Regions from separate parts of the Paenibacillus sp. TSM33 genome, predicted to be linked through region 2. Evidence: predicted binding sites of a transcription regulator. Region 2 holds the regulator's gene; the other holds the start of a gene.
The links. Region 2 encodes NrdR, which represses ribonucleotide reductase genes. Its sites were predicted from a motif close to AACACNATATATNGTGTT; they were not measured.

Region 1 (8,765 bases), 160 kb from region 2:
AGCCATATCCCAATCATCCCGCAAGCATACATGAGTATATGTACATCACTATAACGTGCGCCTAGCTTTCGAACCAGATAGCTTCCCAAAGTCATACATAGTGAATAGCCTGCCTTAATAAACCCCATAATCCAAATCCCTTGTTCAGAAAGACCGACCAGACGTGGCTGTTGAAAGGTATTCCCCGCCGAATTCGAAAAGCTGATAAACAAACCAATGATAAACACAATCCAGATCGACTTATTTTCAAAACCGATACGGACACTTTCCCCGATAATCGTTTTAATACGAGTAGTAGATGTTTTTCGATCGGTAATATTCTTCTCTTTCATATAAAAGCAGCATAGAAAAATACATAGAATAATAGATGCAATGCTGGCTACCCAAGGAAGTGAATAGTTATAAGTTGCGAGGAAGGCCCCCAACAAACCACAAATAAATCCCGAAATGTACTGTATGCTGTTAGAGGTTGTAAAAAGAACTTCCATCGGCTTATCACTATTTTCCACAACCCAGGATTCCAACGAGCCTGATTGCAAGCATACTGCCAGACCGCCAAAGACTTGTGCAAACACAAGCAGCCCGATATGATCTGTCCAAACGAACAACACACTGTAAACTAGAAAACAACAAAGCCCCAAGACAACAGAAATTTTTCTTCCATACTTGTCCGCAATAGCTCCTGTTGGTATTTCAAACAGAAAAATACTTACAAAGAATACAACCAGCAAGAAGTTTGCACTTTGCAGAGAAAGTCCTTTAGCTAACAGAAATAGGATGAGTGTAGTCCCCGTGATTTCACTCATAAAAAATTGAAGAAAACTGACGGAGTAAAATAGCTTATGTGGCCTCACTTTCAGGGTTCCTTTGCTTGCTCTACAGCCTCATATTCACTTCGCAACATCCCCATCTGAATGATGTCATAGTACTGTCCTTCCCTGAATAGCTTTTCCCGTAGTCGGCCTTCCTCCTTAAAGCCACATGCCAGATAGCAACGATATGCACGTTCATTGAACGCATAGACCTCCAGCTCCAGCCGGTGCAGGTTCAGCGAATGAAATGCAAATTTTTGTATCAATCGTATCGCTTCCCGCCCATATCCCTTACCCAGATCACCGTCACGCCCGATCACAATCCCAAGGGTGGCGTGCCGATTCACCCAGTTGATTTTGAATAAATCGAGTTGTCCAATATAATCCAATGTGTCTTTATGAGCAATGATAAAGCCCTTGATCTCAGAGTTGCCGTCAATCATCATCTGTACAAAAGATTCACTATTAGCCTGTGAATGCGGATAGATAAATACGTCGCTTAACCCATGTGTGATTTCCGGGTCATTGACCCATCTTCGAATATCAGGTATATCCTCCTGACGGTACTCTCTTAATACAATTCGTGCTCCAATGAGATGTGGCATCGTCAGCTTCCTCCCTATATGTATTGGTTCTGGTAATACTCTAACACCCTGTCCCCTTTTACGCTCCCATTAATCTCACAAACTCTAGGAAACGTGTACCTTTATAATGAACCTCACCGCGATCCCCGATTACAATCATTCCGAAGTCCGTATCCTTCACCTCCAGCTCCTTACGCTCACCCCCGTCAAATTCAAAGGTGATATAGTAATCGGTCGAAGCTGAAAAATCGCCTGATCCCCCACGCACTCTCGTTCGCTTATCCACAACCTTGCATGAACGTTGGACCTGTTCGGCTGCTTGATTGGAAAGACCCGCACTTATCGATTTGACAATTCCCATAATGATTACAAAAGCAATGAGTCCAAACACGACAAAAAAAATCATATTAAACGATTGAAATTCCATAAAACCACTTCCCATTTGCTTCATCCTTTCTACAGTAAAATGTAAATTTTCCATTCTATTGCCCATTGACAAATCGTACAACCTTAGCCTCAAAAACTCCAATACTTTTTTAACATACTTACGAAAAAAAAGTTCTTTCGCTCTTTTCCGCACCCTGCTTGGACTTACACCCGATCTGGGTCCTCTGAGCCTCTCTAGACCGATTGACAAAACTATATATAGATATAAAATAGAGAATGTACTCTAAATATAGTGTAAAAAACGTATTTATGCCCGATATCTTGAAGATAAAGGTATGAAAATACATGTAAATATAGAGTCAAAAATCTTAAATGGCGCAGCCAGCAAGGGATTACAGCTATGATGGGTCTCTTGGCAATGCCGTTTTCTTTTTTTCGTTAATTGTTAAGGAGGTTGCACACCATGCTGATTGCTTATGATTCCAAGACCGGCAATGTAAAAAGATTTATAAATAAACTCAAGCTTCCGGCGGTTCAGATCGAGGAGCAAATGACTATAGAAGAACCTTATATTCTCATTACATATACAACCGGGTTTGGACAGATACCTGAGAGGGTGTCTTCATTTTTGAAAAAAAATGCACAAAACCTTGTTGGTGTAGCTGCAAGCGGCAACCGTAACTGGGGTGAGAAATTTGCCAAAAGTGCGGATTTGATTGCCGACCATTATAATGTCCCTGTAATTAGCAAATTTGAATTATCTGGAACGTTCGGAGATGTAGAGCGTTTTAAACAGGAGGTGAGCCGAGTTGCGGCATATTGAATTGAACAACATGTTGATGAAACGCGATACAGACGGCTTTTTCCAATTGGAAAAGGACCAAGAGGCTGTAGCAGAATTTATGAAGGAAGTTCAGGAACGGAGTTTGAAGTTTGCTGACACAGCTGCTCAAGTACTGTATATGATTGAGAATGATTATTACGAAAATTTCTACAACAGCTACACGGCTGAAGAAATTAATGAAATTTTCCATATCACTCATAGCTATAATTTTAAATTCCCTTCCTATATGGCAGCATCCAAGTTTTATACCGATTATGCAATGAAGAGCAACGACCGTAAAGTCTATCTGGAACACTACCCTGACCGGGTGGCTGCTGTCGCCCTGCATTTGGGACGCGGCAACGCCGATACGGCGCGCCTGTTGTCCCGCTCGATGATGGAGCAACGTCTTCAGCCAGCTACACCAACCTTCCTGAACGCTGGTAAAAGCCGCCGTGGGGAATTGGTGTCCTGCTTCTTGCTTGAGATGGATGACTCTTTGAACTCAATCAACTATGTACTTAACACTTGCATGCAATTGTCCAAAATTGGCGGCGGTGTTGCAGTTAACCTGTCGAAGCTACGGTCACGCGGCGAGGCGATTAAAGGTGTTGAAGGCGCAGCAAAAGGCATTATGCCTGTGCTGAAGCTGATGGAAGACGGTTTCTCCTACGCGGATCAAATGGGTCAACGTAAAGGCTCTGGCGCTGCCTATTACAACATTTTCGGATGGGACGTGCTGGAGTTCCTGGATAGTAAAAAAATCAATGCCGATGAAAGAGTACGTCTCAAGACACTTTCGATCGGATTGCTGGTGCCAAACCGCTTTTACAAGCTGGCACAAGATAATGAACCGTTGCATGTATTTGCCCCTTATAGTGTGTTCAAGGCTTATGGAACACATTTGGACGACATGGATCTGGATGAAATGTACGATACGCTGCTCGCTGACGATCGAGTGAAGAAAAAAATAGCGATGAGCGCACGTGATATGCTGACGAAAATTGCTATGATTCAGTTGGAGTCTGGCTATCCATATATTATGAACAAAAGTAACGCAAATCAGGCACATGCTCTTAAAAACGTGGGCCAAATCAAAATGTCGAACCTGTGCACGGAAATCTTCCAGTTGCAGGAAACTTCTGAGATTGCCGACTATGGACAACAGGATATCATTCGCCGGGATGTAAGCTGTAACCTGGCTTCCCTGAACATTGTAAATGTGATGGAGCACGGCAAAATCCGCGAGTCCGTTCACGAGGGTATGATTGCTCTCACCTCGGTCAGTGATATGACCCAAGTGGCTAATGCACCAGGTGTTGCGAAAGCGAACCGTGAAATGCACTCCGTCGGTCTGGGTGTCATGAATCTGCACGGCTACCTTGCCAAGAACAAAATTGCATATGAAAGCAATGAAGCGAAGGACTTTGTCCGTACCTTCTTCATGACGATGAACTATCATTCCATCGAAAAGAGTATGGAAATCGCAAAAGCAACCGGACAAAGCTTTTATGGATTTGAGGAATCGGATTATGCGACAGGTGTATATTTTGACCGATATCTGAACACAGATTATCGTCCGACAACGGCACGTGTGCAAGAGCTGTTCAAGGATATTTATATTCCGACTCCAGCGGATTGGGACACACTTAAAGCAGACGTCATGAAGAACGGTCTGTATCACGCCTATCGTATGGCGATTGCTCCCACTGCCAGCATTTCGTACATTCAAAATGCAACGTCCAGCGTTATGCCAATTGTCGAGCAGATTGAAACTCGTACCTATGCGAATTCAACGACTTACTATCCGATGCCGTATTTGCAAAAGGATAATGTATTCTTTTACAAATCCGCTTATCAAATGGACCAGTTCAAAGTGCTTGATCTAATTGCGGAAATCCAGCCTCACGTGGACCAAGGTATTTCGACTGTACTCCATGTGAACAGTGACGTGACTACGCGTCAGTTAGCACGTTGCTATCTGTACGCCGCACATAAAGGACTTAAATCGTTATACTACACACGTACCAAAAAGCTGTCTGTGGAAGAGTGCCTCACTTGCTCTATTTAATGCATATATGGTAACAAGCTATAAAATAAAATTAGATTTTGAATAGATATGAATGCTTGGCATTAGAAGCTGTATCCAGCGCGTGGTTCAGACCTTTTCAGGATTGGACAAACCCTCACGGATACAGCTTCCGTATGTCAAGCATACGATGACTCTCCGGTAACATCTCACGTGTGTTTCTAGGGAATCTCGCAAGCTGAAGGGAGAATGCTAACAATGACAGGTATACAAGCCGTAAACTGGAACCGCTCGGACGATGATTTCACACTGATGTTCTGGAATCAGAATATTATGCAATTTTGGACGGATGATGAAATTCCGCTGTCTGACGATAAAATGTCCTGGGTAACCCTCAGTGATATCGAAAAAGAAGCCTACATGAAGGTGCTGGGCGGCTTGACTCTGCTAGACACCATTCAAGGCGGTGTGGGGATGCCGCAAATTATGGAGCATGTAGACGGACTACAACGCAAAGCGGTATTAAGCTTTATGGCGATGATGGAGCAAATTCATGCCAAGTCGTACAGTAGCATCTTTACCACCCTCGCTTCCACAGAAGAAATTGACGGTGTATTCCGCTGGGTGGAAGAAAATCCCCATCTCCAAACCAAAGCAGAAACCATTCGTCAGTATTATATGAACATCCATACACCGAAAGACCTATATCTCGCGATGGCTGCATCGGTACTATTAGAAAGCTATTTGTTTTATAGCGGCTTCTTCTACCCTCTCTATCTGGCGGGTCAGGGCAAGCTAACATGCAGCGGGGAAATTATCGACCTGATTCTGCGGGACGAAAGTATTCACGGTGTTTACGTAGGTGTACTGGCACAGGAGATTTATGCGGAACTGGACGAGGAAGAACAACGCGATCTCTACCAGACGCTGGTAGGTTTGCTGCGCTACTTGCACAATAATGAGGAACAGTATACCGAGCAGATTTATGCCCCTATTGGACTCGTAGACGATGTTAAAGTGTTCTTGCGCTACAACGCCAACAAGGCCATGATGAATCTGGGATTTGACCCACTTTTTGAAGAAGAAGAAGTCAATCCCATTGTATTCAACGGCATTAGCACCCATACCAAGCAGCACGATTTCTTTTCTAAAAAAGGAAACGGCTATGTACGGGCAATGAATGTAGAGCCGCTGACAGATGATGATTTTAACTTTGGCGTTTAAGTACACATACGTAAAATTTATTTAGCAAGGCGATACTGTAAACAAATAGGGTTTCAGAACTTGTTCCTAAGTTCTGAAACCCTATTATTTTCTTAAAACTACCTGCTATGCAGGTGATTACGGAAAGCTTCGAGCGGTAGTTTACATATTCACATCCGTTCTCTTATATAAAACTGGTATTGCCACTGCTATAAGAATCATACCCATAAAAGCGGGTGTGGCATGACCAAGTGATACATAGATTTGACCTCCAATGATAGGGCCAATCATTCTTGCTAAAGCCTGAATAGATTGGCTACCTCCTTGAATCCTTCCTTGTTCACTAGAATTGACAGACTTGGAGAGCATCCCATTAAATGATGGCCCAAAGACCGAATCACCAAAACCAAATATAAACATTCCTGCGATAATAAGAGGATAGAATGAGAACAAAGCAGATAACGCAATAAGACTGTAGCCTATAATCTCTGAGACCATTCCAAGAGTGGCTATCTGTTTATCACTAAGTTTTTTTAAAAGCTTGGGCATGATGAAACCTTGTGAAATGATGTCTTGGAAGCCCATAATTGAAAATATAAGTCCGATTAGTGCAGGCTTCCAGTCGAAGGTATCCATTGTAAGTTGTGAAAAAACTGCCTGTAAAGATCCATTGGGTATCCAAAGTAAGAACGCTGAGACAAGTAGCCTTCTTAAGTTTTTCATGGAAAGTACGTTTGCAAGCTGTGTAAATGGATTCAGCCTTACAAAGGTAACCTCTTTCAGTCTATGTTTCTTGTCCAGGCTCTCAGGCATAAAAAAGAATCCATAAACAACATTCAACAAAGTGATGGTTGCTCCAAAATACATGGGTACAGAATAACCAAACTTGGCAAGTAATCCGCCTAGAGTTGGGCCAATAACAGTGCCTACACCTACAACCGCACTCACCCATCCAAAGTATTTAGTTCTCTGTTCTGGAGAAATGATGTCTGCAAAATATGCAAAGATTGTGCTTATGCTCCCGCCTGTTATACCTTCTAGGATGCGCCCAGCAAATAGTACCCATAGAGCTCCTCCTATGCCAAATACCAAGTACCCGATTGCGGAGCCCAAAAGGCATACTAAGAGCAATGGACGACGGCCATATTTGTCGCTCAAAACTCCAAGTACGGGAGCCGCAAAAAATACGCAGAATGCATAAACAGAGGTCAGCAGCGTAACAACTATAGCTTGTTCTCCCGGATTGCTTGTATAAGGTTGCACTAAGAATGGGACGACAGGTGTTATGATACTGAAACCTATTCCGCAAAGAAACACAGAGATAAGGCCGAATATTAAAGCGTGTTTATCTACGGTTTGTTCTGTGGTCTGTTTATGGTGTGATCTAAATTTGAACACTTAAATTCTCCCCTCAAAAGTTGTGATTTTACTTCCTAGGAAACAAAATTATCGTATCATATTTTTTCTTCCCTGGAAACAAAATAATAATAAAAAAATGCAGCCCGTTCTCAATAGAGCCCGGCTGCCTGTGGTTTGATTTTCATTATTCAAATTTATTTCGACTTGATATCTATATCCTTTTTCTTTATTTCTGCATCCAAATGCCTGCTATACTTTTCCAAGAAGCTAAGCATATTGTCAAATTGCTCCTCGGTTACCTGCTCAAATACGGCTTTATCCCGCTCTTGAAACTCCTTGTGCAGTTCCTCATGGATTTTATAGACTACTTTCCCTTGCTCAGTAAGCCTAAAATAAATTTCTTTCTTGTTATCCGGCTTCTGGTAGCTTTCGATAAGGCCTTTTTTTATGAGCTTCTTAGTTATTTTACTTATGGCACCGCTAGTCATATAAAGGGACTCCGCAAGTGTTGTCACGTTGGAATGTACATTTTTTTCAATGTATTCCATGCAATGTACTTCAGAAGGCTTATAACCCTTAAGACTGTCTTCCATCTTGTCCTTATTAAGCCAAACCATCTTGTTATATAAGTCCCTGAAACCCATTATGACCTGTTCTTCTTTGTTCATGGACTGTCCTCCCACCCGTTGGTGCATTAACAATTTAATATAATGTATTTTTGTTTCTATTTCAACAATATTAAAATAATTATTTTAGGAATTGAGCGATACATAAAAAAAGAGATCCAAACACTCCCCATACCTTTATGTATGTATATTTATTTTTCAGACGAAGGACATGCACGCAAAAAAACGGCTAGATCGCTTAAGTAGCGGACCGAGCCGTTTTCCATTTATTAAGACCGAGCCTCTGTGAACATTTGAAAGGTGACACCAAACTTGTCTGTTACATTCCCATAAGCTGGACTAAAATGGGTTTCCTGCAAAGGCATTCCCACCTGCCCTCCTTGCTGTAAAGCATCAAACATTTTTTGAGCTTGCTCCACACTATCGGTTGTAATACAGATACTCACCTGATTTCCGCTGCTAAACGGCGATCCGGGAAAGGTATCCGAAAACATGAGCTCTGTCTCGCCCACTTTAAGGGTGGCATGTCCCACACGTTCCTTGACCTCTGCGGGAATGGGAAAATCGGGGTTTTCCGGCATTTCCCCAAAGGTTTGAATAAAAAGCAGTTGAGCATCCAATGCCTTTTCATAAAATTCGATTGCTTCTTTTGCATTTCCATCCATCGTGATGTAAGGAATCAAACGTTTGGACATCTTCAACACAGCTCCTTTAATTCGAGGTAATTAGCCCAGCCATTTCTCCTGTATTATATACAAAACTTGTCAAGAAAAACAAATCTGTATTCTTAGCTTTCATGCACCTGAATGCCAAGCTGTTTTAGCTCCTTTATCGCTTCCCTAACGTTACGCTGTGGATCAAGCGCAGAGATCATCTGTGCAGTGATCGGAACGCCGTTGAAAATCTGGCTTACCACCCCTAGAGAAATCGGCAGCTCATAGT
Region 2 (8,765 bases):
TTGCCGACCCTGAACGCAAAAAACGCGGTCATGATCTGCATCGTACGGACTTGGCTTTACACTGGCATGGAATTGAGTTTGCTGGAGCTGAGTTTGATGTACAGCTGGCCGGATACTTGCTAGATCCGACAGACGCGAATCAGACATTGAGTGGACTGGCAGCCAAGTATGGCTTGTCATCGATTCGTCCAGACGACGAAGTGTTTGGTAAAGGAGCTAAATATAAAGTTCCTGACGTGGATGTACTATCCGATCATGTGGCGCGCAAGGCAGCGGTGATCGAAGCATTGGTGCCCGTTCAGCAGGCGGAACTGGAAAAAACGGAAATGCACAAGCTGTTCCATGAACTTGAGATGCCGTTATCCCGCATTCTGGCGGATATGGAGAAGCAGGGTATTTTGGTGAATGTAGAGGAACTGCGCGCTTTGGGGAAAGAATTTGAAGCCCAGATTGCAACGTTGGTGGGTGAGATCTACAGCATTGCAGGGGTAGAGTTCAATCTGAATTCGCCCAAGCAGTTGGGTGAGATTTTGTTTGATAAACTGGGTCTGCCCGTTATTAAAAAGACAAAAACAGGGTACTCGACTGATGCAGAGGTGCTTGAAAAGCTTGCGCCATATCATGATATTGTGCAAAACATATTGCAATATCGCACCATTGCCAAACTTCAATCGACGTATGTCGAAGGATTGCTTAAAGAAATTTCGGAGAAGACAGGCAAAGTGCATACGTATTTCCGGCAGACGGTTGCAGCAACCGGACGTTTGAGCAGTCAATTTCCGAATTTGCAAAACATTCCGATCCGTCTCGAAGAAGGACGCAAAATCCGCAAAGTATTTGTCCCATCGGAGCCGGGCTGGTCGATTTTGGCGGCAGACTATTCACAAATCGAGCTGCGGGTGCTGGCTGATATTTCGGATGATGAGCGTTTGAAAGAGGCTTTTGTTCACGATATGGACATCCATACCAAGACCGCATCCGATGTGTTCGGTGTCCCTGCAGAAGCTGTAGACTCCGATATGCGCCGTTCTGCAAAGGCGGTCAACTTTGGGATTGTTTACGGGATTAGTGACTATGGTCTGTCGCAAAATTTGAATATTACGCGGAAGGAAGCGGCTCGCTTTATCGACCAGTATTTTGACGTGTTCCAGGGGGTTCGCCGTTACATGGATGATATTGTGAAGGATGCGAAGAGGGATGGATACGTAAAAACGTTGTTGGAACGCAGACGATATTTGCCAGAGATTAACGCCAGCAATTTCAATCAGCGTTCGTTCGCCGAGCGTACAGCAATGAATACGCCGATTCAAGGTACCGCAGCCGATATTATCAAGCTGGCGATGGTGCAGATGGACGCAGCGCTGCGTGAACGTAATCTTCGCAGCCGTATGCTGCTACAAGTACATGATGAGCTTGTATTCGAGGTTCCGCCTGAGGAAATGGAAACGATGAAAGAGCTTGTCCCGGCTACTATGGAAGCTGCATTAAAGCTGGCTGTGCCGCTTAAAGCGGAAGTAAGCTATGGCAGCAACTGGTATGAGGCCAAATAAGATATTTCAATGAGTAGATAGTCCCAATTTGACGTTGCTTCCGTTATAATATAGGGTGAGGTGAAGACATCATGCCGGAATTACCGGAAGTAGAAACCATTAAACGAACACTAAACGAGCTTATCGTCGATAAACATATAGATCATGTAACCGTAAATTTGCCGCGTATTATCCAACGTCCCGATGATATCCACGCGTTTGCGATGGAATTGGCCGGCCACCGGATTACTGGGGTGGAAAGACGTGGTAAGTTTCTGCGGATTTTGCTGGACGGGCTGGTGCTTGTCTCCCATCTTCGAATGGAAGGACGCTATGGATTGTATTCACAAAATGATCCTGTGGAAAAGCATACCCATGTCATCTTTCATTTTAAAGATGGTACAGAGCTACGTTACCAGGATGTGCGTCAGTTTGGCACGATGCACTTATTTCCGGCAGGACAGGATTTGCTGGAAAAGCCGCTGAACAAACTCGGTTTGGAACCGATGGACGAGGCTTTTACACCTGAAATGCTGCGTGCCGCTGTTGGAACTCGTTCGACTTCGATCAAGGCAGCGCTGTTAAACCAGTCATATGTGGTAGGCATTGGGAATATTTATGTAGATGAATCGTTATTTAAGGCAGGGATTCATCCGGCACAGCCAGCCAAAAGCCTAACGGATAGCCAATTTCGCGTACTGCATGAAGCTATTGTCTCCACGCTGGGCGCGTCGATTCAGGTTGGTGGCTCGTCTATCAAATCATTCGTTAACGGACAGGGCAAAACGGGTGATTTCCAGCATCAGTTGCAAATTTATGGACGTAATGCGAAGCCTTGTATTAACTGTGGTACATTGATCGAAAAATCCGTCGTAGCCGGACGTGGCACACATCATTGCCCGATCTGCCAGCCTTTGCGCTAAACAGGCATAGTCACCTCAAGCCCATCCCTCTCATATATTGTTCCAAGTACCAATACTGCGAAGGGAGTCGGTTGCTGTAAGGCCCAGCCTTCGCAATGGGAGGGAATTGGAGTGGCTAATCATTGGGGAGCCCTGCTGTTACTGGCATTTGCGCTAAGTTTGGACAGTTTCGGAGTCGGTGTTACATATGGTCTGCGCAAAATGAAAATTCCACTGTTGTCGATTGCTATCATCTCCATATGTTCAGGTTTGGTGATCGGCATATCCATGCAGCTCGGCGCATTACTATCCCGTGTCCTGTCTCCTGTATATACGACGGTTTTCGGCGCTGTCATTCTGATCTGTATTGGCTGCTATTCTTTGATTCAGGCTCTGCAACGCAAGGAAGATTTGACGGAGGAAGCAGCGAAAGTCCCTGGGGATCTGCACCTTGCGGAACAGGTTGAACTAGGGAATATATCAGCTCTTGCAGAGAAAAAAAGTGCTGAGAATGCCAATACAGAGTCTCTAACCTGCTCAGGAAGAGGTCTATCGACAGAAACTTCTTTGGAGCTACAGCAGGAGGAACGAACGTTATTTTCGCTGGAGTTCCGCAAATGGGGGCTTGTGATTCGAATTCTTCGAAGCCCGTCTGCTGCGGATATGGACCGTTCCGGCAGTATATCTGCTACCGAAGCAGTTTGGCTAGGTATTGCATTATCAGTAGATGCGTTCGGAGCGGGATTAGGTGCAGCCATGCTTGGTTTTCAGCCCCTGTCTACTGCGCTGGCTATTACGTTATTCAGTGGTGTATTTTTGATTGCTGGTATGAAGGCAGGGTTCTTCCTGTCAGCATTTCGATTTATGAAGGCGCTCGGTGTATTGCCGGCATTATTACTGATTATGATGGGTATATTGAAGCTGTTATGAGGTGAAGAGCATGAATATCGGATTAACCGGAGGAATCGCTACCGGAAAAAGCACCGTGTCGGCTCTTTTGGTCGCCAAGGGTGCGCTGCTGATCGACGCAGATGCCATTGCCCGGGAAGTCATGCTTCCGGGGCATCCGGTGCTGGCGGCGGTCATACAGCATTTTGGACAAGCTATAGTGAACAGTGACGGAACCCTGCACCGCAAAAGACTGGGAGAGATTGTATTCGGAGACCCTGTACAGCGACAGGCACTTAACGATATTACGCATCCTGCTATTCGTGAGGAAATGCGTCTACGCATGGAAGCTTATGAACGGGAGCAGCCGGACAAGCTTGTTTTGGCAGATATCCCCTTAATGTATGAGTCTGGGCTGGAGAGCCTGTACGAGGAAATTATGGTTGTATATGTACCACGTGATGTTCAGCTCCGACGTCTGATGCTCAGAGACAGTCTGACAGAAGAGCAAGCCGAGCTTCGCTTGTCCGCACAAATGGATATCGAGCAGAAAAAAAGTTTGGCTGATATTGTTATTGATAATAGCGGAACACAGTCCGAGACGAAGCGGCAAATTGATCAGTTTTGGCAGCGAAAGGGACTTGCATGAACATTTTACGTAAGAAAAGAGTCCTGCTCATTTTGTTTGTCGGATTTGTCCTGATTCTGTTCCTCAACTCGAATTGGATGTCCTGGTTTTACCCGATTCAATATAAGGATGAGATTCGGCAGTATTCACAGACCTATGAAGTGGACCCATTTTTGGTGGCGTCTATTATCCGTGTGGAAACAAATTTTAAAACCAGCAAGCAGTCACATAAGGGTGCACTGGGGCTTATGCAGATTATGCCGAACACCGCCAATTGGATTATGGAGAGTGCCCAGATTCAGAAGGTCCCGCTGGACAGTGTCAAGCACGAGCCCGGCACCAATATTGAGCTGGGGACCTGGTATCTGCATAACCTGTCTATGAAGTTTCAGGATAATCCTGTGGTCATCGTAGCGGCTTATAATGCTGGTCCAGGTAAAGTTCAGGAGTGGCTGGATCAGGGGGTGTGGGATGGCAAAGAAGAGTCCATTAAGCAGATCCCTTTTGGTGAGACACGGCATTACGTACAGCGAGTCATCTACTACTACAGGCAATATACAAAAATTTATGATGTATTTTAAGTGACAGGTTAATGACAACATGAGCCTTTTCGCTTTAAAATGAAAAAAAGCGCAGGACAGGCTGTTTTTAGCAGCCTATCCCTACACTTTTTCGTATTACTTCTTGATTATTACCGAGATTATTGGTATTGACCTGCCAATTGTTGTTCGGCGATCGTTACGAGGCGTTTTGTGATGTAGCCCCCGATCGAACCGTTCTCATAGGAAGTCATGTTACCTTGGTATCCATCTTGAGGAATGCTGATACCCAGCTCTTGAGCGATTTCATATTTCATTTGCTCCAGAGCACCGGAGGATCTGCTGACTACCAGGTTGTTGGAGTTGCCATTGTTTCCTTGTGCCATTGTTGTTCACCTCCTCGCGACGTGGTAAACATATTATGATCCGTTTCGACAAAATTATTACTTAAAAGCTTCGGGAATTTATTGGAAAAAGGAAGTGATGAGATTATGAAGTGCCCGTATTGCGCTTACAACGGCACGAAAGTGTTGGATTCGCGACCAGCGAATGATAATAAGTCCATCCGCCGCCGCCGCGAATGCGAACAGTGTGCCAGGCGTTTTACCACCTTTGAAATGGTGGAAGAGACCCCGCTGATGGTCATCAAAAAAGATGGCAGCCGTGAAGAGTTTAGCCGTGATAAAATGCTGCGCGGTCTCATTCGTGCCTGTGAGAAGCGTCCAGTATCAGTTGAGCAGCTCGATCTGATTGTATCTCAGGTGGAGAATGCCATTCGCAACACAGCAGCCACAGAGGTGGATAGCCAGCAGATTGGTGAGCTGGTCATGGAACAGCTCTATCCTGTGGATGAAGTCGCCTACGTGCGCTTTGCGTCCGTCTATCGGCAGTTCAAAGACATTAATATGTTTATGAAGGAACTGAAAACACTGTTATCCAAAGATACAGACAGCGACTAATCGCTGACTGTATCTTTTTTAGGGCGATGGTAGGAAGAGAATTATAATTTTTTTATAAAAGTATTGACACAGGGTCGAATATTTTATATGATATAGAAGTCGCTTGAAACGTTAATTCACTTACATGTGACGGGGCCTTAGCTCAGCTGGGAGAGCGCATCGCTGGCAGCGATGAGGTCAGGGGTTCGATCCCCCTAGGCTCCACCATAATATTATATGGACTCTTAGCTCAGTTGGTAGAGCAGTTGACTCTTAATCAATTGGTCCAGGGTTCGAGTCCCTGAGAGTCCATCCTTTAGAAAAAACGGCAGAGATGCCGTTTTTTTGTTGTTTATATATCTATTCCCGGTTTAACCGAGGATAGGTATGGGTTCAAGCGGGTTTAGAATTTCGAATGCGAATGAAGTCGGGGATTTTGAAAAAGGGTTTGGTTGATTCTTTCACTATTCTCTGGTACGACGAGCTTAATAAAATAGGAATACTGGAGCCCGTAGGCACGATACCTAAGTATAGAATCTTTAGATGGGGTTTTATAAACATATTCAAAAGAAATATGGCAAAAAAAGAACATCGCTGTTTAATACTGACTAACAAAATCAGCAAGGATTTTCAGGTACTCACCATTCACCAATTTTCTTGGAGCGAATACAGCTGTTAAAAAAGTTAGAGATTTTGAACGCGCGATTTGTTCATCCATCATGGAATGGTCAACTTCTGGCAAATGAATGATAGACAGCAACTCTGGAGATATCTTTTGGCGATATACTCGCTCGGTGTCTTTTACATCTACGTTTGTATCTTTTCCAGCCAGAACCAAGAGTACAGGAGATTTAAAGTGGCTTAATTCTTCCGTAGAATCAGAACGAAAATTTTTTCCTATAAAACTCCATCTTTCTTTGGAAATGATATCGTCAGGATCGGCTATGCTTAGGTACTCTTCATAGGTAGCATGATTTTTCAATAATTGCAGAACCTTTTGGTCGTAGTTCAGTCTCTTTTTAATTTGCTGCGGGCTAGCTCCTGCTTGTTTCAACTCTTTCCTGGTGTTAAATTGCCCTTGTGTAATCCAATTCACAGCCGGTGATACAAGGATGCTGAATGCAATATCATGTTCCTCTTTAACAATCTTCGGAATGACCCAGCCTGCTTGACTGGCTCCCCATAAGCCGATTTTGTGCTTATCAATCATTGGTAAGGTTTTGGCCCAGTCAACTGCATATCTAATCTCCTGTGCCCGGTCCTTCATGCTCTGCTCCAGCCAATCGCCTGAAGCGCCGTTAATACCGGGCTTATTCAGGGATAAGGAGGCATAACCCTTAGAAGCAAACCTTTCCCACAGTGGTTTGTATCCATCATCATAGGTGTCATTGATTGGACCATCTCCATGGACAAAAACAACCAATCCAATCTTTCCCGAGTAGTTCTTAGGCAAAGCCAGTGTACCTGTTAATACTCCTTTGGGAGTCGCAATTTGTATTTTTTCTTCCGTCATCTTGTAGGAATTTTGATATAAACAAACAATATCAAGGCAACAGCCAGACCAGCCGCAATACCAAGGGTAAGCTTATACGTTTTTTTCAATGCTGTTCTCTCCTCGAATGCAGTTTTGTTCTTTCCAACTCATTAGTTGCGATGACTTGAGCGAATCGCCAAATGATCAATGTAACACTCATCTATGGCGGGCTTATATTCCAGCGCATGCATGCCTGTCAAAAATTTAAATATATTGAAGCAGCCAAACTGTTTTATAAGCGGAGCCAAAGAAACGAGATTTGTTTTAGGAAGTGAAGAGGAGGGAGCCTTCCATTTGAGTGAAAGGACACCAACAACATCCTCATTCTCTTTGGCCACAAATTGTTTCATAGATGTAGAGTTAGGATGTTGAACCCAAACCTGCATTAAAAGTCGCTGTATATCTTGATCCTCCAGTGTGACAAGAGCTTGAAATTTTGCTTTAAACGATTCCACTAAGAGCTTACATACGGCTTCATGGTCTTGCTCTTGATAAGTAATAATGTCAAAAGATGGTGGACTCATGTAACCTCCTCCTGCACATCAGAAATTTGTACTTGAATCTCATATTGCAGCTCGTTGCTGTCGAATAGAGATAAATAGGATTTTTCCACCACAATGATTTTGCTTAGGCATTCATATTGGTGCTGGGTTGCATAATGCTCCAGTTGTTGGACTTCGTGTTCGATCTCAGCATCTTCAGTGACGGAGAAGTGCTTATAGAGATAGGTGCCTTCTTCCAGAATATAGTCAGCTGCTCCTGATGTCGTTTCATAATATAGCTTCACCTGTCCAGAATCAGATAGATAATGTAGATCATTTTCAAATAATTGTGGTGGGGCAGGCCGCTGCTCAAATAGATTCCTGGCCGTGAGTTCTTGATCACTCTCCAATGCAAACCACAGCTTTAAATGTCGAGTGCCCTGTAGCTTGATCCGATACTCATTGTCCTGCTGGGTGAGGTTATGATGTTCTTTTAGCACCTTATGAATAAACTGTTCGAGCAGCTTTAGGTTAGCGATTTCATCCTGTATCTTCTGCAACGAATGTTTTAAAAGCTGGTTGTAATCATCGGGAGTGTAGGAAGTCATGCATTCTTCAATGTGGCCGACAGGGATATTTAATTTACGTAGCATTAAAATATGGGAAAGTTGATAAATTTCATGAAGTCCGTACATTCGATATTGATTTTCATCTGTGTATAACGGATAAAGGATACCCTTTTCTTCAAAATACCGCAGCTGATGTACAGATACATTCATGAGCTGAGCAAGCTGACTAATCGTAATGTGTTTTTTCAATGACAGGTCTCCTTATTGATAATTGAATAACTTCACTATAAACCTTAGGTCAGACCTAAGGTCAATAGAAAATGTCCGCAGAGTTTACCTCTCGTTCATAACCCGTTATAATCATAAGATTAGTGAGCATAAACCAAATGTTCAGGATGAAGGTTAGAATGGGGAAATCATGTTGAAGACATTTAAGAAGGTATACATTGAGATAACAAGCATTTGCAATCTTGCATGCAGTTTTTGTCCTCAGACACAACGTGTCAAAAAATTTATTGATCCGGAAGTCTTTCGGAATGTGCTTGATCAGGTCAAGCCGCATACGGATTACATTTATCTGCATGTCAAAGGAGAGCCTTTGCTCCATCCCAAAATTGATCTTTTGCTGGAGAGTGCGCATGAGAAAGGCTTAAAGGTCAACATTACCACCAATGGTACCTTGCTGCCGAAGACCGGACATAAGCTGCTTGGTCAGCCGGCGTTACGGCAGATGAATTTTTCTCTTCATAGTTTTGA

Region 1: a site for NrdR is predicted at 2,063-2,080, ahead of nrdI (class Ib ribonucleoside-diphosphate reductase assembly flavoprotein NrdI). Genes of this name have one in related genera too.

The regions. Positions count from the first base shown of each region.
Region 1 covers NZ_JBLZXB010000010.1:1,061,728-1,070,492, reverse strand. Annotated here, with positions in the region: gene ACN6NF_RS08960 (MFS transporter) at 1-854, opposite strand, end outside; gene ACN6NF_RS08955 (GNAT family N-acetyltransferase) at 857-1,417, opposite strand; gene ACN6NF_RS08950 (DUF2500 domain-containing protein) at 1,476-1,838, opposite strand; gene nrdI (class Ib ribonucleoside-diphosphate reductase assembly flavoprotein NrdI) at 2,247-2,606, shown strand; gene nrdE (class 1b ribonucleoside-diphosphate reductase subunit alpha) at 2,593-4,677, shown strand; gene nrdF (class 1b ribonucleoside-diphosphate reductase subunit beta) at 4,894-5,859, shown strand; gene ACN6NF_RS08930 (MFS transporter) at 6,001-7,236, opposite strand; gene ACN6NF_RS08925 (MarR family transcriptional regulator) at 7,392-7,865, opposite strand; gene ACN6NF_RS08920 (VOC family protein) at 8,093-8,518, opposite strand; gene ACN6NF_RS08915 (hypothetical protein) at 8,611-8,765, opposite strand, start outside.
Region 2 covers NZ_JBLZXB010000010.1:899,200-907,964, forward strand. Annotated here, with positions in the region: gene polA (DNA polymerase I) at 1-1,550, shown strand, start outside; gene mutM (DNA-formamidopyrimidine glycosylase) at 1,622-2,452, shown strand; gene ACN6NF_RS08090 (MntP/YtaF family protein) at 2,564-3,361, shown strand; gene coaE (dephospho-CoA kinase) at 3,372-3,968, shown strand; gene ACN6NF_RS08100 (lytic transglycosylase domain-containing protein) at 3,965-4,528, shown strand; gene ACN6NF_RS08105 (alpha/beta-type small acid-soluble spore protein) at 4,648-4,872, opposite strand; gene nrdR (transcriptional regulator NrdR) at 4,978-5,445, shown strand; tRNA gene ACN6NF_RS08115 (tRNA-Ala) at 5,577-5,652, shown strand; tRNA gene ACN6NF_RS08120 (tRNA-Lys) at 5,664-5,736, shown strand; gene ACN6NF_RS08125 (alpha/beta hydrolase family protein) at 6,023-6,937, opposite strand; gene ACN6NF_RS08130 (hypothetical protein) at 7,069-7,482, opposite strand; gene ACN6NF_RS08135 (helix-turn-helix domain-containing protein) at 7,479-8,258, opposite strand; gene ACN6NF_RS08140 (radical SAM/SPASM domain-containing protein) at 8,428-8,765, shown strand, end outside.